Regions from separate parts of the Cryobacterium sp. N19 genome, predicted to be linked through region 2. Evidence: riboswitches for the same ligand, from Rfam matches in the RefSeq annotation. Region 2 holds a riboswitch; each other region holds the start of a gene.

Region 1 (5,723 bases), on a different contig from region 2:
GCCCGCGTGACCGCAGCCCTCGCCGGCTTGCGTCGAGACGATGCCGAGATCCTGCGGCTGTGGGCGTGGGACGAGTTGACGAGCCCGCAGATTGCCGTTGTGCTCGGCGTCAGCGCGAACGCAGCGGCGATCCGGCTGCACCGTGCGAAGGCGCGCCTCAAGCAGGAGCTACTGAAATCCGGCCACTCGACCGGACATATAACTTACGACGAAGGGAGCGAAGATGCACGACGATGACCGTGCGCTGCGCGATCAGCTGCGCGCCGCCGATCCGGCCCGCGCGCTGCCCCCTGCCTCGCCGACGTGGCTCGACCACAGAATGGAGCAGATCATGACCGACCAATCCTCACCCACCACGACCGCCACGCCCGAGACGCCGCGACGCGCGTTCCGGCGGTGGATGCCGATGGCCGGCGTCGCCGCGGGCCTCGCCATCGCCGCTGCAATCGTCGCGCCCCTCGTTCTCGATGGTCCGGAACCCACTGTCGAGTCGCTGCAGCCTTCCATGGGCGGAGGCCTCGCGAGTGGCAGCTGCCTCGTGCTCGAGCCGGCGACCGTCGCGGCGCAGGAGCAGGCGTTCGCCGCGACGGTGCTGCAGATCCAGGGCAACACCGTTGTGCTGGAGGTCACGGAGCGCTTTGTCGGCGAGGTCGCCGACCGCGTGGAGGTGGCGCAGATCGACACGATGACCTCCGACTTCTCAGGCGTGCCCTTCGAGGTCGGCCAGAGCTACCTCGTCGGCGCAATCGATGGAACGATCACGGGATGCGGCGTGACCGGGGCCGACAGTGCCGAGCTTCGCGCGGTCTACGACGCAGCGTTCCCGGGCTGATCCGGGCCCGCGAGAGCGGTCGGGAACGCTGCGTGGAATCGTCCCATCGGCGTCAGACGGTGGGGAGAGGCTCACACAGCATCCGGTTGAACGAGAAATCGCTCCGGGTCGATTCAGGTGGGTACATGATGGGCGTTTGCTTGATCCTGAACCGCAACGATGGCCATAACTTGTTGTCGCGAGCGTCGGCCGCCACAGCGAGAATCACCTAGCACATAATTTTTCGGGTTCAGGCTTCCTCTGCACCAGTAAGCGCGGTCTACCCACCCGACATCGTTTTACGCCGACCATCGCGAGTTCTGGCACTACATGGACCTGATTGTCGATCCTGTCTTTATGTGCCCGATGAAGGTTAGCTCCTCGTCGAACAACAGTCCCTGCTGTTCACCCTCGCCGACATGGAGACCGAGCTGCAAGCGGCGAGAGGACTGCTTCGACGCGCGGCCTGGCGTCGGCGGCGGACTTCGCGATCGCCGAACCAATTCTTGCCACGATGGGGGCGCGCATCGTGCACTGCGGCGACCCGAGCGCCGGACAAGCCGCAAAGATCTGCAACAACATGATCCTCGGAATCTCAATGATCGCCGTCAGCGAAGCATTCGTGCTCGGTGAAAAACTGGGCCTCACCCACCAGGCGCTCTTCGATGTCGCGTCCACGGCATCCGGTCAATGCTGGGTGCTGACCACCAACTGCCCCGTTCCCGGCCCGGTACCCACCAGCCAGGCCAAGCCCGGACGCAGCGGAGCGACTTACCAATCCACGGCTCGTCACTCACGGGAGCTCACATCGCGGGTATCGGAAATTCTCGGACAGCATGGCCCTTGTACCAGCTATGACTACTATCGCAATCATCGGAGCTGGCTCAGGACTCGGGGCCGCCGTCGCGCGGCGATTCGGGGTCGAAGGCTTCACCGTCGCGCTCATCGCCCGCCACCAGGGACGCGTAGATGCCCTCGCCGCCGAACTGCTGGCCGAGGGCATCTCAGCTCACGGCTTCGTCGCCGACGTGCGCGATCCGGCCTCCATCACCCGCACTCTCGAACAGGTCGCAGAGACGCTCGGCCCGATCGAGGTACTGCAATACAGCCCGTTGCCGCAGAAGGACTTCATGCGCCCGGTTCTGGAGACCACTCCTGCCGACCTCGTGGGCCCGATCGAGTTCTCATCTACGGACCCGTCGCCGCCGTGCACCAGGTCCTCCCCGGCATGCGTTTCCTCGGCGCTAACCGCGGCACCATCCTCTTCGTCAACGGCGGATCCGCCGTGACCCCGGGCCGCAATGTCACCGGCACGTCAATCGCATTCGCTGGACAGGCCGCCTACGCACAGCTGCTCAACGAGGCCCTCGGAGAAGAAGGGATCCAGGTCTCCCAGCTCATCATCGGCGGCCGCATCATCGCCGGCGATCCCGAGAAGGACCCGTCAGCGCTCGCTGAGCACCTCTGGAACCTCCACAGCCGTCGCGATCGCTTCCGCCACCAGATCAGCGCTGACTAGAAAGCGTCGTTCACTGTCAGGACCCGCCAGAGCCGGCACAGGTAGCCGATACGTCGATCGGTTCGGGCGGTCGCAGAATCAGATTGCAGGCGACCTCACCGGTGCCGTTCCAGGCGATCCTGCCACCACGATCGGGGTCACCGCACAAGACGTCGGTGGCGTACAGGGTACGCTGCCGGGCCAGACCGTCAAACGCGGAGTTGATGCTGAGCTCCGCGACGACACAGTCGACCAGCCCGGTTGGTTATGAGTTCAGGACGCGAATTTTCCGGTACCAGGCGGTTGCGTATACTCGTTGTCAGCGACACGGGGTGCCGACTGCATGACGGTCGGCTGAGATGACACCCGTTGAACCTGATCTAGTTCGAACTAGCGAAGGGATGTCACGGAGAATTACGTGCACTGCTTTGGTGCCGGATCTCGTCCTTTCGCCTTACCCAAGGTGAAGAAAATCATGCAAATAGCAGAACAGATTGTCCTGGTCACTGGCGGCGCACGCGGCCTGGGTAAAAGCATCGTGCACGCTTTCGCGGCTCTGGGCGCCCGGGTGGTCATCAACTATCGCAACAGCGCCGCAGCGGCGGAAACCTTGGCTTCCGGCTATGGGCCTGAACACGCTCTTGCCGTACAGGCCGACGTCACCGACCCGGCCCAGGTCGCGGCAATGCTCACGCAGGCGCAGGCACATTTCGGCTCCAGCGTGACAACGGTGGTCAATAACGCGTTGGTCGATTTCAGCTTCAACGGCGACGCCCGCTCCGGCGCTGCCGACATCAGCTGGGACGAATTCCAGGCGCAATTCTCGGGCAGCGTCCGCGGTGCCCTGAACACAACCCAGCAGGCGCTGGCAGGCATGCGCGAGGTCGGGTTTGGCCGCATCATCAACATCGGTACCAACCTGTTTCAGAACCCGGTGGTGCCCTACCACGACTACACGGCCGCCAAGGCCGCCCTGCTCTCCCTGACCCGCACCCTCGCCTCAGACCTCGGCCCGCACAACATCGCCGTAAACATGGTCTCCGGCGGGCTGCTGCGCACCACGGATGCCAGCGCGGCTACCCCCGAGGACGTGTTCGACTTCATCGCCGCCTCCACCCCGCTACGCAGAGTGACAACCCCGGCCGAATTTGCGGATGCGGTACTCTTTTTTGCCTCCCCCTGGGCGCGGTCGGTCACCGGGCAGAACCTGGTCGTCGACGGCGGCCTGGTAATGAACTAGGGCAGCGCCGGCCAGGTCAGCCCCACACCAGCTCCACTTCAATGCGTTCCTTATGGGTTGCGGCCACCACGGCGCCGCCTGGCGGCGGCCGCAGTCGCCCATCGAGCAATTGGGAGCTGCCCGGCCCCGTTCGCGGCGTAGGTCCTCGTCCGGCAGGTACTAAAGCCGCGGGGGAGTGACCGACTTGCTAATGCTGAGACCGGGGCGGCGACGGCCGGAAGTCTGCGAGGTTGACCGTGGATCCTGACGCGCGGGCGGTAACCGGCAAGGATTCGGAAATCTCATCGGACGGTAGATCCTTGCGCGCCCAGTAGCTGGCGAGCACCGAACCCGATACGTTATGCCAGACCGAGAAAATTGCCGCTGGCAGCGCGGCTACCGGGTTGAAATGCGCCACGGCTAGGGCGGCAGCCAGGCCGGAGTTCTGCATGCCCACCTCGAAGCTGAGAGCTCGGCGACTGGCGACCGGAAGCCCGAACAGACGCCCAATGTAGTACCCAAGCGTCAGTCCGAGGGAGTTGTGCAGGATCACGGCGACGACCACGAGCACGCCAATCGACAACAGCGTGGAGGCACTGGCGGCGATGACGGCCGCAACCACGACGGTGATGCCGGCTACCGACAGCAGCGGCAAAACATCGAGAAAACGCTCTACCAGGCGCGGCACGATCATGCGCAGCACGAGCCCGAGCACTACCGGAACCAGCACGATCTGCACAATCGACACGAACAAAGCGCCAGCATTGACGGGCAGGGACTCTCCCACGAGTACCAGCACGAGCAGCGGCGTCAGCACGGGGGCCAGCAAAGTCGAAACGGACGTCATCGCCACAGACAACGCGGTATCGCCCTTAGAGAGGTAGACCATCACGTTGGACGCTGTACCTCCGGGCACAGAACCGACCAAAATCATGCCAGCCGTCAGCATGGGCGAAAGCCCCAGCGCGACGGCAATCCCGAAGCCGAGCAACGGCATCACAAAGAACTGGGCCGCAACGCCCAGCAGAAGCGCCCACGGCCGCCTGGCAATAATCGCGAAGTCAACCGGGCGCAGCGTCATACCCATTCCCAGCATGATCACGGCAAGTAGCCATGGGATCGCCACGGTCAGGCCGGAAAATGCGTCGGGGACAGCAAGCGCCAACGCTCCCGCAGCCAAAACAATAACGGCGAACCAACGCCCGACGAATGCGCTGACAGTTCTGATGCGGTCCATGATGAAACCATACCCACAATGGGCAGAAACCTCATGGCCGGCAGGTGCGATTGTGAACAGGAAGCGCGAACAGTTTGCCCACGATTCTGACCGGTTTCAATACGACAAACATGCCGCCTGCGCAACCTCACTTCTCAAAGCTGGCATCTGAACCCCTTGCAGAGCCGCCGGCCTGGTTCGGGTACACGCCGAGCGAGATTAGGTGTGTGCTCCCGTTCGAGGTGGTGAGCTCCACACAGGGATAGTTCTCTTCCGGCGCGATTCCCTCTCGCACAGCGTCAGCGAAGGCGTTTCCTCGATCGAGACAACCGGGTCGAGGTTGATCCAGACGTCGTCGGTCGTGGCACGCACGTAGGGACGGTGCCGGGAGTCATCGCGAGCGGGAAAGCCATTCAGGGCTGCTTGGGCGGCGCGTTCAGCCCGCCTTGCGGCGCGGTGCACGGCGATAGCTGCATACCGTGCTGCGGTGTGTGCACATCGAGTGAACAATAGGCCAAATTTGTGTCATAACGATCGGGTCGAGTAAGTCCCCGCCGTAGCGTGGTGATGTCAATGTCGAAATCACAGGTTTGGCTCGGGGGCGACTTTTTTGGTTGTACCGGGCTCAGAAAAGGACAACCAATTGAATAAGCGCACCATCACCGCGAGCTCCTTCGCGCTCGCCCTGTTGAGCATCGTGGTCTTGACCTCGTGCAGTGCCGCGACCGATACTGCCGCTTCCGGCGACGCCACTGGAACGCTCATCGTGTACACGAACTCCAACTCTGATGGGCGTGGCGAATGGATCACGGAGCAGGCCGCCGCTGCCGGCCTGGACATCGAGATCGTAGGCCTCGGCGGCGCCGACCTCGCCAACCGGATCGTGGCCGAGAAGAATAATCCCGTGGGTGACGTGGTCTTCGGGTTGAACAACATGTTCTTCGAAACGCTCAAGGCCGAGGAGGCTGTCTCCGCGTAC
Region 2 (5,723 bases):
GGTCGCCAGGCTCACGCCACCGGCCAGCGAGAACGGAACCTTGGCGGTTTCGCCCTGGTTGAGCAGCTTCGCGAGCGAGAATCCGGGCTCGGCCTGCTCGTCGAGTCCGGCGTGCATTTCGACGAACTGGGCACCGAGCGCGGTGACCTCGCGGGCGCGGGTGACCTTGTCGGCAACGCCGATCAGGTCGACGACGATGCCCTTACCGTGCTTGGTCGCGGCGGCGACGGCTCCGATGATGGTGCTGTCTCCGGCCGTGCCGAGCACCGTCACGAGGTCAGCGCCGGCGGCGAAGGCGATGTCGGCTTCGAGCTCGCCGGCATCCATCGTCTTGAGGTCGGCGAAGACGATCTTGTCGGGGTGCGCGGCCTTGATCGCGGTGACGGCGCGCAGGCCCTCAGCCTTGATCAGCGGGGTGCCGAGCTCGATGATGTCGACGTGCGGGGCGACCTGCGCGGCGAGCGCCAGCGCGGCGTCGGTGGTCAGTACGTCCATTGCTACCTGAAGCTTCATGGGGTTCTACTTTCTGTTGGGGTAAGCGGTCTGTGGTTTTCGGGACGGGGCCTGGGCCCTATCCGGTTTGTTACTCGAGGTTGGCGTGACGCGGCCAGAGCTCGGCGGCCGTCGCACCGCTTCGCTGCCAGAGCGTGTGGAATAGGGCGTCGCCCACCAGCAGCACGGACTGTTCGAACAGCCCGCCCGAGTACTGCGCCGACACCTGCCCGGCGTGGTCCTGCTTGGCGGCCGCGGGGATGACCACGGTCACCGCGGCGAGGTGCCCGAGCGGCGACTCCGGCGCCGTCGTCAGCGCGAGAATGTTCGCACCCACACCGTGAGCCGTCTCGGCGGCGCGCACGATGGCGCCCGTCGTTCCGGATCCACTCGCCACCAGCAGCAGGTCGCCCTGCGCAATCGCCGGGCTGGTTACCTCGCCGACCACGTGCACGTCAAGGCCCAGGTGCATGAGCCGCATCGCGGTCATCTTCAACGCCAGCCCGGAACGGCCGGCTCCCAGCACGAACACCCGCGGTGCCACAGCGAGCAGGCTCGCCGCGTCATCCAGCACCACAGAAGCGGATGCCGCCCGCAGCGCGTCCACGACGCGGCCATTCTCGGCGAAAATGAGACCGAGGGCATCCGCTGTGGTGGGGGTGGTTGTCGTTTCGGTCATAGGTCAATACTCCACTCCTTCGAGCGGGCGTGCGGCCCGCCAAACGAATGGTTTTACTACCCAAACGAATTGCTCCGGGCAGGCTCCACGGACGGTTCGGATAGGCTATTCGCATGACCTTCCTCGCCGATTCACCCGTGCAGACCGCGCGCAGCATGGCCGCCGAACGCTCCAAGCTCATCGCCGACCTCACCGACACGCACGCGACCACGCTGGAATCCCTGCTCGCCGTGCTGCGCTCGAGCAGCACGAGTGACACCGCTGCCCGCCAGAAGGCCACCGAACTCGCCGCCGCGGCGATGGTCGCCCTGCGCGCGGTGAGCGACCTCGACCGGAGCCTCACCGAAGAACCTGTTGCCCGCGCCTTCGAACGTCTCAAAAATGACCTGCGCCCGCTGGTGCGCTTCGGCGACCTCGACGTGCAGTTCATCGAGCCGCCGGTCAACGGCCGCGCACTGCCCGGCGAAGTCGCCCACGAGGCCAGGGCCATCGTGCGCGGCGCCGTGCTCGCCCTGGTCGAGCAGACCGGGGTCGCGCGGGTGCGCGTTCAGTGGGACTGCGACGGCAGCAACCTGCTGATTCGCATTCGCGACGACGGGCCGGGCGACCTCGACGCCGAGGTTCCGAGCGTTCGCCAGCTGGCCGCCCGCGTCGTGGCGCTCAGCGGAACGCTGGGTGTCGAGGCGACCGCCGGCTGGGGGTCGGAGATGGCGGTGTCGCTGCCGCTCGACGCGCCCACGGCATCCGTTTCGGCGGCGGCAGCCTGGGGCCTCAGCCCGCGCGAGCGCGGCGTGCTCGAGCTTGTGGCGTCGGGCGCGCGCAACAAGGCGATTGCCGAGGCGCTGACCATCAGCGAGAACACCGTGAAGTTTCACGTGGCCAACCTGCTGCGCAAGGTCGGCGCCTCGACCCGCGCCGAACTCGCCTCCCTCGCCCGCTGAACGGATGCCCGGCGCGCCGCCAGCACGCCGGCCGCCGCGAGCATGGACAGGACTCACGCTAGGGTGAAGGAGTCAGAAGACACACAACCCACGGGAGCGCGCACCAGCGAGCTGAGAGGACGGCCAGGGCCGTCGACCGTTGAACCTGTCCGGGTAATGCCGGCGTAGGAAGTTCGAGAACATGCGCACAATTGACGAAATCTCCATGTCTGAAACCGTCACCACCGGCCCGATCCAGGGCAGCAGCAAACGCTACGAACCGGTGCCGGCCTGGCCAGGGCTCGAAATTCCGGTTCGCCGGGTGAACCTCAGCAACGGCGAACACTTCGACCTGTACGACACGTCCGGCCTATACACCGATGACACGGCCACGATCGACCTCGAGAAGGGGCTGCCGAAGACCCGGGCCGGGTGGGAACATCCGCTGCCCATCGACGGCGCTGCGACCCAGCTGGTCTGGGCCCGGGCCGGCATCGTCACCCCGGAGATGGCCTACATCGCCGCCCGCGAGGGCGTCTCTGTCGAGCTCGTGCGCGACGAGGTGGCCCGCGGCCGCGCTGTCATTCCGGCCAACCGCATGCACCCCGAGAGCGAGCCGATGATCATCGGCAAGGCCTTCACCGTGAAGATCAACGCGAACATCGGCAACTCCGCCGTGACCTCGTCGATCGCCGAAGAGGTCGAAAAAATGGTCTGGGCCGCCCGCTGGGGCGCCGACACCCTGATGGACCTCTCCACCGGCAAGGACATCCACCTCACCCGCGAGTGGATCATGCGCAACTCGCCCATTCCGGTAGGCACCGTTCCGCTCTACCAGGCCGTCGAAAAGGTCAACGGCGACCCGGCCCTGCTCACCTGGGAGATCTACCGCGACACCATTATCGAGCAGTGCGAGCAGGGCGTGGACTATATGACCGTGCACGCCGGAGTGCTGCTGCGCTACGTGCCGCTCACCGCCAACCGGGTGACCGGAATCGTCTCCCGCGGCGGCTCGATCATGGCCGCCTGGTGCCTCGCCCACCATCAGGAGAGCTTTCTCTACACCCACTTCGTGGAGCTGTGCGAGATTCTGCGCCGCTACGACGTGACCTTCTCGCTCGGCGATGGCCTGCGCCCCGGATCAATCGCCGACGCCAACGACGAGGCCCAGTTCGCCGAGCTTCGCACCCTGGGCGAACTCACCAAGGTCGCGAAATCTTATGGCGTGCAGGTGATGATCGAGGGTCCGGGCCACGTTCCGATGCACAAGATCGTCGAAAATGTGCGCCTCGAAGAGGAACTCTGTGAGGAGGCCCCCTTCTACACGCTCGGCCCGCTCGCCACCGACATCGCCCCGGCCTACGACCACATCACGAGCGCGATCGGCGCGGCCATCATCGCCCAGGCCGGCACCGCCATGCTCTGTTACGTCACCCCCAAGGAACACCTCGGCCTGCCCAACCGCGACGACGTGAAGACCGCAGTGATCACCTACAAGATCGCCGCACACTCCGCCGACCTGGCCAAGCAGCATCCGCGCGCGCAGGAACGCGACGACGCCCTCAGCCGGGCCCGCTTCGAGTTTCGTTGGACCGACCAGTTCGCGCTCTCGCTCGACCCCGACACCGCGCAAAGCTTTCACGACGAGACGCTGCCCGCCGGCCCGGCCAAAGCCGCCCATTTCTGCAGCATGTGCGGTCCCAAGTTCTGTTCCATGCGCATTTCAGCAGATGTTCGGGTGTATGCCGCAGAGAACGGCCTCACCAGCCTCGAGGCGATCGAGGCCGGGATGGCGGAGAAATCGGCTGAGTTCACCAGGATGGGTAGCTCGGTCTACCTACCGTTGCGCGTACTCGGAGCCGACGAGCACTGATCGCGGAAGCAGATGGCGCGGCCAGCGGCACGCGCCGGCGCGCTGGCCGAATTGTGCGTGCGGGCCAGCGCGATCGGCCGGCACGCACAGTTTGACGATGGACACCAATCCGTGAGTCCCGGGCCCGGCCTAGAATATGGGCCCAGTTTCCGGGACCGGGCCCGGTCAGGTCTGGCGCGCACCTGGGTACACTCCGTCTCATGGTTCTCGCCATTCTCGCCTCCGCCCCGCCGCCGCACCACTAACCCCCACTGCAACGTCCAACCCGTTCCCGGCCCGGAAACCATCAGTAGCTAAGCGGTGACCCAATCACCCCAGCAGGGTTTTCCCATGGTGCCGGCACCAAGATTCCGCCATGACTCCCACAAACGCGACGCTGCGTCTGGTTCGCCTCGACGACGGCGCGAAGCATCCCGAAACCACTCGGCAGACGCAGCCCCGCCGCGCCCTGTCCCCGCGCCGCCGGAAGATTCTGATCCCGCTGGCCGTCGTCTGGCTCGTGATGGCAGCGCTGGCCTGTGCTCTGCTTCTCACCGGCACGAAGCCGAGCACCGCGTTTGGCGACACGACCGCCGTCCCCGGCGGGCTCGCCCGCATCAGCGCGGTCATCCCGCTCGAATCCGACGGCTGGGTACCGCCTGGCTCAGCCGACCGGCTCGACAGCGCTGTGCAGCCCGGCGCTCACCGCGTGCGCATCCTGCTCGAACTGACCGCAGCGGATGCCGCCGGTCTGTCTTTCGACGCCGCCGACTACTCCCTGTCCGGTGTCGGATCCCATGCCACCGCGCTCTGGGTCGACCTGAGCCAGCGGGAGGCGGCGGCCGGGACATCCGTTCTGGCAACCCTGGTCTTTGAGATCCCGAATCAGGCCATCGCCCTGGTTCTGGACGGCCCGCAGGGCGCGCGGTTATCGCTCGGAACGGGGCACCACACCGCACCCTGAGAATATCCCCCGAAATTGGGGGTAAATGTCTACTCCACACGCGGCTACCCCCGCCTATCGGCAAGCGGGCAGCATGGTTGCATTCCAACAGTGGAGGTCAGCATGACAACTGGATTCGTCACCCGAGAACAGCCCACCGCGACACCCATAGCCCACTTGAGCGTGCACGTACTTGGAAACCTCAGCGTTCGACGGGGATCGACCGTGCTGCACGCCCATCAGCTGGGCGGGCCCAAGCCTCGCCAGATCCTCGAAATTCTGCTCGTGCACCTGGGACTGCCGGTCTCCAAAGACCGCCTCATTGAATTGCTCTGGGGCGCGAGCGCTCCGGTCGAGGCCCTGCCCACCCTGGAAAGTTACGTCAGCGTTCTCCGTCGCCATCTGCAGCCCGGCGCGGGAAAATTTGGCCCGCTGCAGACCACGACCGGCGGCTACGTGTTGGACCGTGAACTCGTCGACGTCGACCTTGACCAGTTCGACGTGCTGCTGAAGCGAGCGCAGAAGACCATTCCCGGCCTCGCGTATCCCCTGTTGCTGCGCGCTCTGGACCTCGCCGCCGCACCGCTGCTCGGCGACGAACTTCTGCCGGCCTGGGCAATGGAAGCCCGCGATCTGCACGCCGCCCGCCTCACCAGCGCCCGCATTCTCGCTTCGGAAACAGCTGCAGCCCTGCACCGCATCGATGACGCCCTCGATTTCGCGAACCTCGCACTGGCCGACGAGCCGTTGAACGAACGAGCCTGGACGGCCCTCATTCTCGGATTGGAGACCAGCGGGCGCCACGCCGAGGGCCTGCAAGCCTACGACCGGTGTCGC
Region 3 (5,723 bases), on a different contig from region 2:
CAGATGCTCGGCAACCTCGTCTACACCAACGTGGGGGCCGCGAACAACCTGCCGCTCGCGGCCGCGATCGCGCTCATTCCCATTTTGATCATCTTCGCCTACCTCGCCGCCGTGCGGCGCACGGGCGCACTCAACAACCTGTAGGAGCCCTGCCATGCGTCTGAGTCGCCCCGCCCGTGGTCTGCTCGCGGCCATCACGGCCGTGGTGCTGGCCCTTATTTATCTGCCCCTGCTCGTGGTCTTCGTGAACTCCTTCAGCACCAGCCAGAACCTCACCTGGCCGCCGCCGGGCTTTACCTTGGAATGGTGGGCCAAGGCGTTTCAGAGCGACGGTGCCCTTGACGCGGTGCTGACCAGCCTGCAAGTGGCCCTGGCCTCGACGGCGGTGGCGCTCGTGCTCGGCACGCTCATCTCGCTCGGGCTGCAACGCTTCGAATTCTTCGGCCGGGATGCCATCAGCCTGCTGGTCATCCTGCCGATCGCGCTGCCCGGCATCGTCACCGGCATCGCCCTGAACAATGCCTTCCGCACCGGACTCGGCGTGCAACTGTCGATTCTGACGCTCATCATCGCCCACGCCACGTTTTGTATCGTGACCGTGTTCAACAACGTGATCGCCCGGCTGCGGCGCCTCGGCACGAGCCTCGAAGATGCCTCGTCGGATCTCGGCGCCGGAATCTGGACCACGTTTCGCCTGGTGACCTTTCCCCAGTTGCGGTCAGCCCTGTTCGCCGGCGGCCTGCTCGCCTTCGCCCTGAGCTTTGACGAGATCATCGTGACGACGTTCACCGCCGGATCGAGTGTGAAGACCCTGCCGTTGTGGATTCTGGACAACCTGTTCCGGCCCCACCAGGCGCCGGTCGTCAATGTCATCGCCGTGGTGCTCGTGCTGGTTTCGATCATTCCCATCTACTTCGCGCAGCGCATTGCCGGCGCCGAAAAGGTTGTGCGCTAGCCGTTCGTGACCGGAACGGGTTAGGGTTTTTCGGTGGGCAGACAGGACGGCAGTGGGCGGCAGATTTCGGCGGACGACGTCGATGACCGTTCAGCGACGGTGCTGCACGTTGACCTCGATGCGTTCTTCGTGTCGGTCGAGCTGCTGTCGCACCCCGAATACGTACGCCTGCCGGTGATCGTGGGCCACCGCGGGGGTCGGTCGGTCGTCACGGCGGCCAACTATATTGCGCGGCGCTACGGCGTGAACTCAGCGATGCCGATGGCACTCGCCCTGCGGCAGTGCCCGAACGCGATCGTGCTCGAGCCGCACATGGGCCTCTACCGGGACTATTCCACCCGGGTGATGAGCATTTTCGACGACGTCACCCCGCTCGTGGAACGGCTCGGCATCGACGAAGCCTTCCTCGACGTGGCCGGCGCAACCAATCTGTTCGGCTCCCCGGCCGTGATCGGCGAACTCATCCGCGCGCGGGTGCTCGCCGAGACCGGGCTGGTCTGCTCGGTGGGCGCGGCGTCGACCAAGTTTGTCGCCAAGCTTGCCTCCGGCCTGTCCAAACCCAACGGGCTGCTCGTCGTTCCGGCCGACGAAACGATCGAGTTCCTGCATCCGCTGCCCGTGACGGCCCTGTGGGGCGTAGGGGCGGCCACCGAGCAGACCCTGACCCGCCTCGGCCTGAAACTCATCGGCGACATCGCGCACGCGCCGCTGGACGTGCTGAAAAGGACGCTCGGGGAGGCATCCGGTCACAAGCTGTTCGAGCTGTCCTGGGGGCGTGACCCGCGTTCGGTGACGCTCGAGCGGGAGGAGAAGAGCGTCGGCCACGAGGTCACGTTTGAGCACGACGTGACCGACATTGACCGACTGCGCAGCGAGTTGCTGCGGCAGTGTGACCTCGTTGCGGCACGGCTGCGGAGGGGCGATCTGGTTGCCAGGCGCGTGTCACTCAAGCTGCGCTACACCGATTTCAGCACGGTCACCCGTTCGCGCACCCTCGCCGAGCCCAGCAATGTCGGGCGGCGCATCTACGAGGAGGCCGTGGCCGCGTTCGACCTACTGGCCGCGGCGGGCATCCGCGTGCGCCTGATCGGGGTGCGGGCCGAGCAGCTGGGTACGGCGTCGGGATCGGTGGGGCTGTGGGATCCCGACGAGGATTGGCGGGGCGCCGAGCTGGCGGTCGACTCCGTGACCGAGCGATTCGGGGCGGGAATCGTGCGTCCGGCCTCGTTCTTCAAACCTCGCCCATAAGGCACGAGTCGACTACCCTGTTGGAATGACCAGCCTCCCGGAAAAACTCGCAGAAACGTTCCGTTCCGCCGGTGTGAAATCGGCGTACGGTGACCCCGTGCAAATCGACGGCGTCACCCTCGTACCCGTTGCGCTCACCTATTACGGCTTCGGCGGCGGCGACGCCGGTGAGGGCGGTGCCGGATCCGGCGGAGGCGGGGGCGGAGTGTCGCTGCCGATCGGCGCCTACGTGAAGTCGGGTGGTACCGCCCGGTTCGAGCCGAATGTCATCGCGCTGCTCGCCGTCGGCGCGCCGTTCCTGCTCGTGGCCGGCCGCGCCCTGGCCCGGGTGATCCGTGCCCTGAAGAAGTAGCCGCCCCTGCTGATGCTGCCCGTGGACGGGGCCCGGGCCCCGTCCACGGGCCCAGTTTATAGACTGGGCCCGTGGTCCTAAGGTGGGCCCGGGCGAGTGCCGCGCGGCTTGCGCGCAGAGCGGATGCGGCGCGGCCAGCGCGGCCGACGCGCGAACCGACCCGCGAACCCGCCCTGCGTGAACCGACGGCGCAGCCAGCGTGGCAGCCGACGCCGCAGCCAAGCCGGAAAGTGCCACGGGCCGCTCACCGGTAGGCCCGCAGCGATACGACGGCGGCGCAGAATGAAGCGGCGCATCAATACGAGGTATAGCCCTGCCAGAACGAGCAGAATGCCGATGCTCATCTCGTGATCCCCATGCCACAAGTCTAAGCGGGGCACTAGAATTGAACACGATCACGGGAGTCCGGTACACCGGGCTGAGAGGAAGCTGACCAAGCTTCGACCGTCGAACCTGATCTGGATCATGCCAGCGCAGGGAGGCTTCTCGATCCCGTGCCCTGTATTCACCTACGGAAAGGGCACGAACAGTGCACGCTACAACGACATCATTCAATCAGTCCAGCCGCGACGCATCGACGGCGAAAAAGCCGCGCAACTTTCGCTGGCGCGTCGTCGACATCGTCGTCGCGAGCGTCATTGGCGTGGCGAGCGGCGTCATCTTCTGGGCCTGGGGCCTCGCCTGGTCGCCGCTCAGCGCGATCCTCACGTTCACGCCCGGCCTCGAAGGCCTGTTGGCCGGCGGCTGGTTGTTTGCCGGAGTGCTCGGCGGCCTCATCATTCGCAAGCCCGGTGCGGCCCTCTACACCGAGGTCATCGCGGCCGTCGTGTCGATGCTGATCGGCACCCAGTGGGGCTTCTCCACGCTCATCTGGGGCATCGTCGAGGGCCTCGGCGCGGAGATCGTGCTGGCCCTGTTCTTGTACGCCAACTGGCGTCTCGGCGTCGCCCTCCTCGCCGGCGCCGGCGCCGGCGTGGCCGTTGGGCTGCTCGACACGACCGTCAGCTATGCGGCACTGGATATCGGTTTCAAGGCCGTCTACTTCGTATCCGCCGTCGTATCGGGCACTGTGCTCGCCGGGCTGCTGTCCTGGCTCGCCGTGCGCGGCCTGGCCCGCACCGGCGCGCTCAACCGATTCGCCGCCGGCCGGGAAGGTTCGCGCGCACCCGCCGCGATCAGTTAAGCGGATGCCAGCCCCTTCGTCGCACGCGTCCGCTCGCGGCCCGCAGATTCGGCCCGTGCAGATCGAAGCCCGAGGCTGGGGCTGGCGCCATGCCGGACGCCACAACCAAGCGGTGTCGAGGCTCGACCTGCGGATCGAGCCCGGCGAACGGGTCTTGCTGCTCGGGGCCAGCGGCGCCGGCAAGAGCACCCTGGTGCACGCGTTGGCCGGAGTGCTCGGCGACGCCGAGGACGGCGACGAGACGGGCAGTCTGCTCATTGACGGCAGGCGCGCGGCCGCGGCGCGGGGTCGGGTCGGACTCGTGCTGCAGGACCCGGACTCCCAGGTGGTACTCGCCCGGGTCGGCGACGACGTGGCGTTCGGCTGCGAGAACCTGGCTGTTCCGCGGGCAGAGATCTGGCCGCGCGTGCGGCGTGCCCTTGCCGAGGTCGGTCTGAACCTGCCGCTCGACCATCCCACGTCGAGCCTGAGTGGCGGCCAGAAACAGCGCCTGGCCCTGGCCGGTGTGCTGGCCATGCAGCCCGGACTACTGCTGCTCGACGAACCGACCGCGAACCTCGACCCGGTCGGGGTCATCGAGGTGCGTGACGCCGTCGTGCGCTCTCTCGACCATTCCGGGGCCACCCTCGTCGTCATCGAACACCGCGTTGAGGTCTGGCAGGACGTCGTCGACCGCGTCATCGTGCTCGACCCGACCGGCGGTGCGCTGGCCGACGGGCCGACGCGCGAGATTCTCGCCATCCAGGGCGAGCGGCTGGCTCAGGCCGGCGTCTGGGTGCCAGCCCTGCCACCCCGGTTTCCGGTGCGGCACCCGATCAGCAATCCTCAGAGCCTGTTGCGGGCCGAGGGACTCGCGGTCGGGCGTGTTCCGTTTGGCCGACGCGCGGCATCCGTTGTCGCTGACGGAATCACCCTCTCCGTCGACGCCGGCAGGGCCACCGTCGTGACAGGGCCGAACGGCGCCGGCAAGTCCACCCTCGCCCTGACCCTGGCCGGTCTGTTGAAACCGGCCGGCGGAACGCTGCGCGCGAGCGACAGCCTGGCGGCTGGCATCCCGGCTGAGCCGCACCGGTGGCGCTCCCGGCAGCTGCTCACCCGCATCGGTGCCGTCTTCCAAGACCCCGAGCACCAGTTTCTGGCCGCCACGGTGCGCGGCGACCTGACTATCGGCCCGCACGCCCTCGGACTGAGCCCGGCTGAGCAGACCAGCCGCGTCGACGAGCTCATGCACCGGCTGCGGCTCGACTACCTCACCGACGCCAACCCGTTCACCCTGTCCGGCGGCGAAAAGAGACGGATGTCCGTCGCCACCGTTCTCGCCACCCGCCCTCGCCTGCTCGTGCTCGATGAGCCGACGTTCGGGCAGGATTCCCGCACCTGGCAGGAACTCGTGGGCCTGCTCGCCGAGCTGCTCGACGAAGGCACCGCAATCGTTGCGGTCACCCACGACGCCCAGTTCGTCAGCGCTCTCGCAGATGAGGAGTATCGACTCGGCACGCCGATCACTCTGGGGGTGGCCAAGCCGTGAGCCTGATGACCCCCAGCATCCGCCCCAGCGTGGTTGCCCGCCTCAACCCGGTGGCCAAGCTCGCCGTTGCCCTCATCGTGAGCTGTGCGCTGCTGCTGTCGATCGACTGGGTGTCGGCGGGCGTGGCCCTGCTGCTCGAGGCCGTGCTACTCGCCTGGTGCGGCCTGAGCGCCCGCCATTTCTGGCTGCGCACGGCGCCGGTCTGGATCGCAGCGCCCATGGCATCGATCACGACGATTCTTTACGGTGAAGACTCCGGCGCGCTGCTCTGGCAGTTCGGCTTCATCTCGGTGACCGAGGGCTCCGCCCAGCTGGGTCTGGCCATCGGGCTGAGAGTGCTCGCGATCGGCCTGCCCGGCATCGTTCTGCTTGCCACGACCGACCCGACCGATCTCGCCGACGGCCTGGCCCAGGTACTGCGCCTGCCAGCTCGGTTCGTACTCGGCGGACTGGCCGG
Region 4 (5,723 bases), on a different contig from region 2:
TCGAAAGGCCCGCCACCGATCGTCGGCAATTCCCTCGATGAGCTGGAGACAGCGCTCGGCGGCGACCGGGGTGAGCAGTACGCCGTGGCGGAAGAATCCGGTGGCGACAATGAGGCCGGAAATGTCACCGTCAGCGCCCCCGACGCGACCGAGGAGCGGCGCGTTGTCGGGGGTTCCGGGCCTGGCGCGGGCGGTCGTTTCGATCAGTTCGAGTTCACTGACCGCGGGCAGCAGCACCTGGGCGTCTCGCAGCAGCTGATAGACGCCGCCGGCTGACACCACGCCCGAGCCGTCTTCGCGCTGGGTGGCTCCGATCACGAGCGTTCCGTCGGTGCGCGGAACCAGATACACCGGCACACCGTGCACCAGTCCGCGAACGGTGCAGGTGAGCAGGGGTTGCAGGTGCTCGGGCACCCGCAGCCGAAGGATGTCCCCGTAGACCGGGCGAAGCGGCAGGTTGAGGTGTTCGGGCAGCCCGCCCAGTGCTGCGGCTCCGAGCCCGTTGGCCACGACCACCTCAGTGGCTGTGACCGTTGAGCCGTCGAAAAGGGTGACGCCGGTGACGCGGGAGGAGGCATCCGCTGAATTCTCGTGCAGCAACCCGCTGGCCTGCACGCGTATGACGGCGTCCTGGCCGTGGCGCGCGAGCTCCAATTGGATGCACTCGGTGAGCCGGCGCGGGTCGACCTGATGGTCTTGCTCCACCACAAAGGCGCCAGAAATCTGGGGGCTGAGCAACGGTTCGAGCACCCGCGCTGCGCGAACGGTGATGGCCTCGACGCCCAGTCCGTTGACTACCTGCACGCCGCGCAGGTCGGCGAGCGCCTGCCGGTCGGCCGCGTCTGCGCCCACATTCAGGGTTCTCGTACGCTGGTAACCGGTCAGGTAGCTGTCGGGCGCGAGCGAGTCGATGAAGCCGGGATACAGGTTCGAGGAGGCAAGCATGAGCTCGAGCAACGCCTCCTCCTGGTAGTGCAGTTCGCTGACCGCGGCGAGCATTCCGGCCGCAGCAAAAGTGGCACCACCGGCCGGATCCGGGTCAATGACGGCCACCGTGCGGCCGGACTGCGCTACAGCCCAGGCGATGCCGAGCCCGATCACGCCGCCGCCGATGACGGCTACGTCGACCGTACGCTGTGCGCGCCGCTCACTCATGGTCTGCACCGAGGCCGGGCTGAAGCCCTTTAGGGTTGGTCGCATGGACCCGATCACCGCCCGGCTGTATCTCTGCACCGATGCCCGTACGGAGCGCGGCGATTTCGCCGACTTCGTGACGGCCGCGTTCGCCGGCGGGGTCGACATCATCCAACTGCGGGACAAGACCATCGATGCCGCCGAGGAGCTCGACTATCTTGAGATTCTGCGTTCGGTCGCCGACCGACACGCCCGGCTCTGGGCGGTCAACGACCGCGCGGATATCGCCGTTCTCGCTGGAGCGCCGGTTTTTCATGTCGGCCAGACGGACCTGCCGCTGCCCGCCGCCCGTACGCTGCTCGGCGACGCGGCCCGCATCGGCTTGTCGACCCATACCACCGGACAAGTGGATGCCGCTCTCGTCGCTGACAGTCTGGATTATTTTTGCGTCGGCCCGGTCTGGGCCACGCCCACCAAACCCGGTCGGGCAGCGGTCGGAACCGGTCTGCTGCGCTATGCGGCCGAGCAGAGCGCATCCGCTGGCAGCCTTCGCCCGTGGTTTGCGATCGGCGGGATCGACCTCGGTACCATCGACCAGGTGGTCGAAGCCGGCGCCACCCGGGTGGTCGTGGTGCGCGCGATCACCGACGCCGATGACCCGACGGATGCCGCCGAGCGGCTTCTCGCCAGCCTCCCGCCGCTCGGCTAGTCGCGCCCACGTCGTCGCCCCGTTCATCTCATGCCCGCAATCAGGGCAGAATTCGCACGGTCGAAAAGTCGATGAAAGTGGTGGATCGGCCCGTTTCCCTGCCCGACCTCGAGCTCGTCGGCGTGGGCCAGGGCGTCGTGGAGCCAGTCTTTCACTTCGGCCAGGGACTTCGCCCAGTTACCGGTTCTGGCCTGCACCGTGGCCATCGCCGAGGAGAGTGAGCATCCGGTGCCGTGGGTGTTTGTGGTGCGGATGCGCGGCAGGGCGACCTCGACCACGCACTGGGCAAGCAGCCCGTGGGTGTTGACTAGGGCATCTGGGCAGCTCGTTTCGTTGAGATGGCCGCCCTTGACCAGTACGGTAGCACCCGTGCTGTCCGACAATCGTTTGCCCTGCGCGAGGGCCTCCGCCCAGTTGGCGGCCGGCGGCTCAGCGAGCAGAACGGCCAGCTCGGGAACGTTGGGCGTGACCAGGTCAACGTGGCAAATCAGGTCGCGCAGCGCCTGCTCGGCTGCCGGGTCGAGCAGGCGGTCGCCGCTCGTTGCCACCATCACCGGGTCGAGTACGACCAGCGGCGGACGGCACCGGAAGAGCCAGTCGCGCACCTCGGTGATCACATCGAGCTGCGCAAGCATGCCGATCTTCACGGCGTCGATGGTTACATCGTCACTCACGGCGTTCAATTGCTCGCGCAGAAAATCGATCGGCGGGATGTGAACCGAACGCACGCCGCGCGTATTCTGCGCCACCAGCGCACTCACCACAGCCATTCCGTAGCCGCCGTTGGCCGCGATGCTCTTGAGGTCGGCCTGGATGCCGGCACCGCCGGTCGGATCGGTACCCGCGATACTGAGGACTCGGGGAATCTGCCGCAGGGCAAGCCGGGTACGATCGATCATCCGTGACATTCCTTCGCTAGTACTAACTAGACAGGTTCAACGGGTATTGATCTCAGCACGCACAGTATGTGCGGCACCCCGTGTCAAGACTCCAGCCTATACGCGCGCCGGCCGTCAGTACACAAGGGGGCGGGCGGCCGCAACCGCCTGCCCTGATAACACGGATCTAGTGCACCGATTTGCGCTCGTAGAGCGCCCGTGACCAGCCGTAACTGGCGGCCACGATCACGACGCACCACCCGATGGCGAACACGGGGTTCCAGCCGAGTGGGGTGCCGAGCAGCAGCCCGCGAATTGTCTCGATGAACGGAGTGAAGGGCTGGTACTGCGCGAACCACTGCAGCCACACCGGCATCGAGTCGGTCGGCACGAAGCCGCTGCCGAAGAGCGGCAGCACGGTGAGAACGAGGGGCATATTGCTCGCCGTCTCGACGCTCTTCGCCTGGATGCCCATGGCCACGCCCAGCCAGCTGATCGCGTAGGCGACGAGCGCGATCACGCCGGCGACGGCCATCCACTCGAGCGGTGTCGCGGTGGGGCGAAAGCCGATGGCCACGCCGACGACCAGAACGAGGGTGCGGCTTGCGGGCGGCGTCGACGAGGTCGAATTGCTCGAGCAGTTCGGCCACTCGGGTCTTCGACTGCTTCGCTCCGAGGTGGCGAAGGCGCGCCATCAACAAGAGGTTTTCCTCGCCGTTCAGGAGCTTGTCGACCGCCGAAAACTGGCCGGTGCGGCCAATCACGGCGCGCACGCCGTCCTGGTCGCGCACAACGTCGCATCCGTTCACGAACGCCATGCCACCGTCTGGCCGCAGCAGCGTGCTGAGGATGTGCACGGCCGTCGTCTTGCCGGCGCCGTTCGGGCCGAGCAGGGCGGTCACGGTGCCCGCGCTCACTGCGAGGTCGACGTCGTCGAGCTCATTGCGCACGTGACCGTCTTTGGACGACAGGTCGAGCCAGGCCGGCACGCCCGGCTTGACGCCGATGGTGACCTGGCCGAATCCGCTCTCGACCTGCACGGAACCGCGTGAAACCTCGCGGAGCTGGATGCTTCCGTACGCGGTTTTGGCCGAAACGGATGCCTGCGCTCGCGTGATTTCCAGATCGCCGTAGGACAGTTTCGCGTCGAGGTCACCGCCGACCTCGTCGATCTGCACGCTGCCGTGGGACGCCTTGAGTACGGCGTGGCCGGAGACCGTTCCGACCCGGATCTGACCGTGGTCGCTCGCGAAGATCTCGATAGCGCCGACGGGCAGGTTGATGGCCAGGTCGATCGGGGTCGGTGTGTCGTAGGTGGGCATGCTGAAGCTGCCTTTCTGGAGGCGTGTCGGTGTGGCCCTGCGGGTTCGCGGGGCCGGCTGTTGCTGCGGGTGGGCGCCTTAGCGCGCCCAGCTCGCGAAATTGTCGCCGGCGCGCAGCGTGCGCTGCGCGGAGCGGCGTTGCCGGGGTTGCACGGCGGCGGCGACCGCACGCACCAGCCAAGTGTTGACCGACAGTCCGTCGGCGGCGGCCGCGTCGTCCACCCGCGCTTTGAGGGCGTCGGGCAGGCGCAGCGTCGTGCGCGAGGTGCTCGTGTCGTCAAGATCGACGGATGCCGCGGGTCGCTCGTCGCCGTCTACCTCGATACTCGACTGGGTCACCACGAATTCGATCTCGCGCCCGCGCAGCCGCAGGTCGACCGGTCCGGGGGCGAGGTCACGGGTGATCTCGGCGGCCGCCGCCGACAGCACGTCGAGCAGCACGAGCCGCGTTGCCGCATCGAGCCCGGCAGCAAGTCGCTCGGTCGCAGCGCGCGTGTCTGCGCTGCCGTTGTCGGCGGCATCCGCTAGCTGGTGCTGCAGGTCGTTGACGTACTGTCCGAGTTCCATATCACCATGGTGATACCACGGCGGTTAGTCATAATAATGTCATGCTAGTCGGGGCTTCGGCCGACAGCTCGCGGAGCGCCGCCAGATGGCCGTCGATGGCCGCGCTGCCGCGCCGGGTGAGGGCCACGCTGGTGGTGCGGCGGGCATCCGCTCGTGCTGGCGAGGCTTGTTTCACGGTCACTACGTAGTCGAGCTCGATCAGGTTGCGGATGGTCTTCGAGAGCGTCGCCTCGGTCAGTTCCAATGTGGCGGCGATGGTGGTGAATTCCGCGGCGCCGGTCGCCCGAAGAAGCGCGCACAACCGCAGACGGGTTGGCGCGTGGATTGCGTCGTCGAATCGGGGGTCAGCAGCCACGGAGCAGTTCCCGGGCGTTCGCGAGGTCATAGAGTGCTGAGCTGACGAGGGCTACGACGAAGACGACCGCAGTGGTCAGGACAATCCAGGCGCGCTGGTCAGTGACCTCGAACACGATCGAGAGCACGAATGCTCCGAGCATGACGACGCTCAGCACAATGAGAATCATCAGGCTCAGTGGGCCGGCCGGGCCGGGAATCTTCACCAGGCGCATCTGCTTACGCACGAGATGATCAATGCCGAAAAGTGTGAGGCAAGCACCGGCCGACACCATCATCATTCCGAAGGCGACACCCGCAGCCGGCGACGCGATCAGGGCTGCGATGGCAAGGGCCTGCGCCGGAGCGGTCCACCAGGTCTGCGATTTGAGCCATCGTCCGAGCCGCCGCCGGTCCGTCGCGATGCCGGCGAGCGCGGCGCGCGCCGACGCCGCCACCGCCGTGGTTGCACTTTCAGATTCCATGTCGGTAAGTCAATCACTTGCCGTGTCGTTAAGCAAGAATCGGGCTGCGCGCTGTACCGGCCAGGGCTTGAGCGGTCAGGTCAAGGGCGGTCGCGCCGCTGGCGTACGCGCCGCCGCCAGGGTGCGCTCGCGCATCGCGAGGAACAGCGGAAAGGTGAAGGCGAAGGCCGTTAGACCCGAGAGAACGACGTAGAGCCAGCCCCGCTTCATGCCGAGGCGTCGCGCCTCAACGATGATCAGGATGCTGCCAGCCACCGCGGCGATGAGCAGGTCGACCGTGAGTGACGACACCGCC

The links. Region 2 has a riboswitch for thiamine pyrophosphate ahead of thiC (phosphomethylpyrimidine synthase ThiC). Riboswitches for the same ligand answer to the same signal wherever they lie in the genome.
Region 1: linked by a shared signal. The riboswitch ahead of CXY78_RS05330 (3-oxoacyl-ACP reductase) and the one ahead of thiC (phosphomethylpyrimidine synthase ThiC) in region 2 are both predicted to bind thiamine pyrophosphate.
Region 3: linked by a shared signal. The riboswitch ahead of CXY78_RS04130 (ECF transporter S component) and the one ahead of thiC (phosphomethylpyrimidine synthase ThiC) in region 2 are both predicted to bind thiamine pyrophosphate.
Region 4: linked by a shared signal. The riboswitch ahead of thiD (bifunctional hydroxymethylpyrimidine kinase/phosphomethylpyrimidine kinase) and the one ahead of thiC (phosphomethylpyrimidine synthase ThiC) in region 2 are both predicted to bind thiamine pyrophosphate.

The regions. Positions count from the first base shown of each region.
Region 1 covers NZ_PJJR01000046.1:136,152-141,874, reverse strand. The annotation lists gene CXY78_RS05350 (RNA polymerase sigma factor) at 1-237, shown strand, start outside; gene CXY78_RS05345 (hypothetical protein) at 224-832, shown strand; partial or broken gene CXY78_RS22065 (hypothetical protein) at 1,231-1,299, shown strand; partial or broken gene CXY78_RS05340 (NAD-binding protein) at 1,293-1,580, shown strand; gene CXY78_RS05335 (SDR family oxidoreductase) at 1,666-2,100, shown strand; gene CXY78_RS21550 (hypothetical protein) at 2,097-2,330, shown strand; TPP riboswitch at 2,628-2,728, shown strand; gene CXY78_RS05330 (3-oxoacyl-ACP reductase) at 2,785-3,549, shown strand; gene CXY78_RS05325 (bile acid:sodium symporter family protein) at 3,737-4,765, opposite strand; gene CXY78_RS05320 (extracellular solute-binding protein) at 5,439-5,723, shown strand, end outside.
Region 2 covers NZ_PJJR01000052.1:129,387-135,109, forward strand. The annotation lists gene hxlA (3-hexulose-6-phosphate synthase) at 1-513, opposite strand, end outside; gene hxlB (6-phospho-3-hexuloisomerase) at 584-1,171, opposite strand; gene CXY78_RS14210 (LuxR C-terminal-related transcriptional regulator) at 1,285-2,112, shown strand; TPP riboswitch at 2,192-2,300, shown strand; gene thiC (phosphomethylpyrimidine synthase ThiC) at 2,294-3,964, shown strand; gene CXY78_RS14220 (hypothetical protein) at 4,320-4,907, shown strand; gene CXY78_RS14225 (BTAD domain-containing putative transcriptional regulator) at 5,010-5,723, shown strand, end outside.
Region 3 covers NZ_PJJR01000045.1:33,763-39,485, reverse strand. The annotation lists gene CXY78_RS04155 (ABC transporter permease) at 1-144, shown strand, start outside; gene CXY78_RS04150 (ABC transporter permease) at 155-955, shown strand; gene dinB (DNA polymerase IV) at 989-2,203, shown strand; gene CXY78_RS04140 (hypothetical protein) at 2,229-2,555, shown strand; gene CXY78_RS04135 (hypothetical protein) at 2,633-2,899, opposite strand; TPP riboswitch at 2,943-3,052, shown strand; gene CXY78_RS04130 (ECF transporter S component) at 3,085-3,738, shown strand; gene CXY78_RS04125 (ABC transporter ATP-binding protein) at 3,743-5,266, shown strand; gene CXY78_RS04120 (energy-coupling factor transporter transmembrane protein EcfT) at 5,272-5,723, shown strand, end outside.
Region 4 covers NZ_PJJR01000049.1:16,283-22,005, reverse strand. The annotation lists gene thiO (glycine oxidase ThiO) at 1-1,155, opposite strand, end outside; gene thiE (thiamine phosphate synthase) at 1,199-1,843, shown strand; gene thiD (bifunctional hydroxymethylpyrimidine kinase/phosphomethylpyrimidine kinase) at 1,867-2,742, opposite strand; TPP riboswitch at 2,734-2,833, opposite strand; gene CXY78_RS07985 (ABC transporter permease) at 2,909-3,298, opposite strand; partial or broken gene CXY78_RS21620 (ATP-binding cassette domain-containing protein) at 3,381-4,043, opposite strand; gene CXY78_RS07975 (histidine kinase) at 4,122-4,610, opposite strand; gene CXY78_RS07970 (transcriptional regulator) at 4,639-4,965, opposite strand; gene CXY78_RS07965 (hypothetical protein) at 4,955-5,428, opposite strand; gene CXY78_RS07960 (DUF2834 domain-containing protein) at 5,504-5,723, opposite strand, start outside.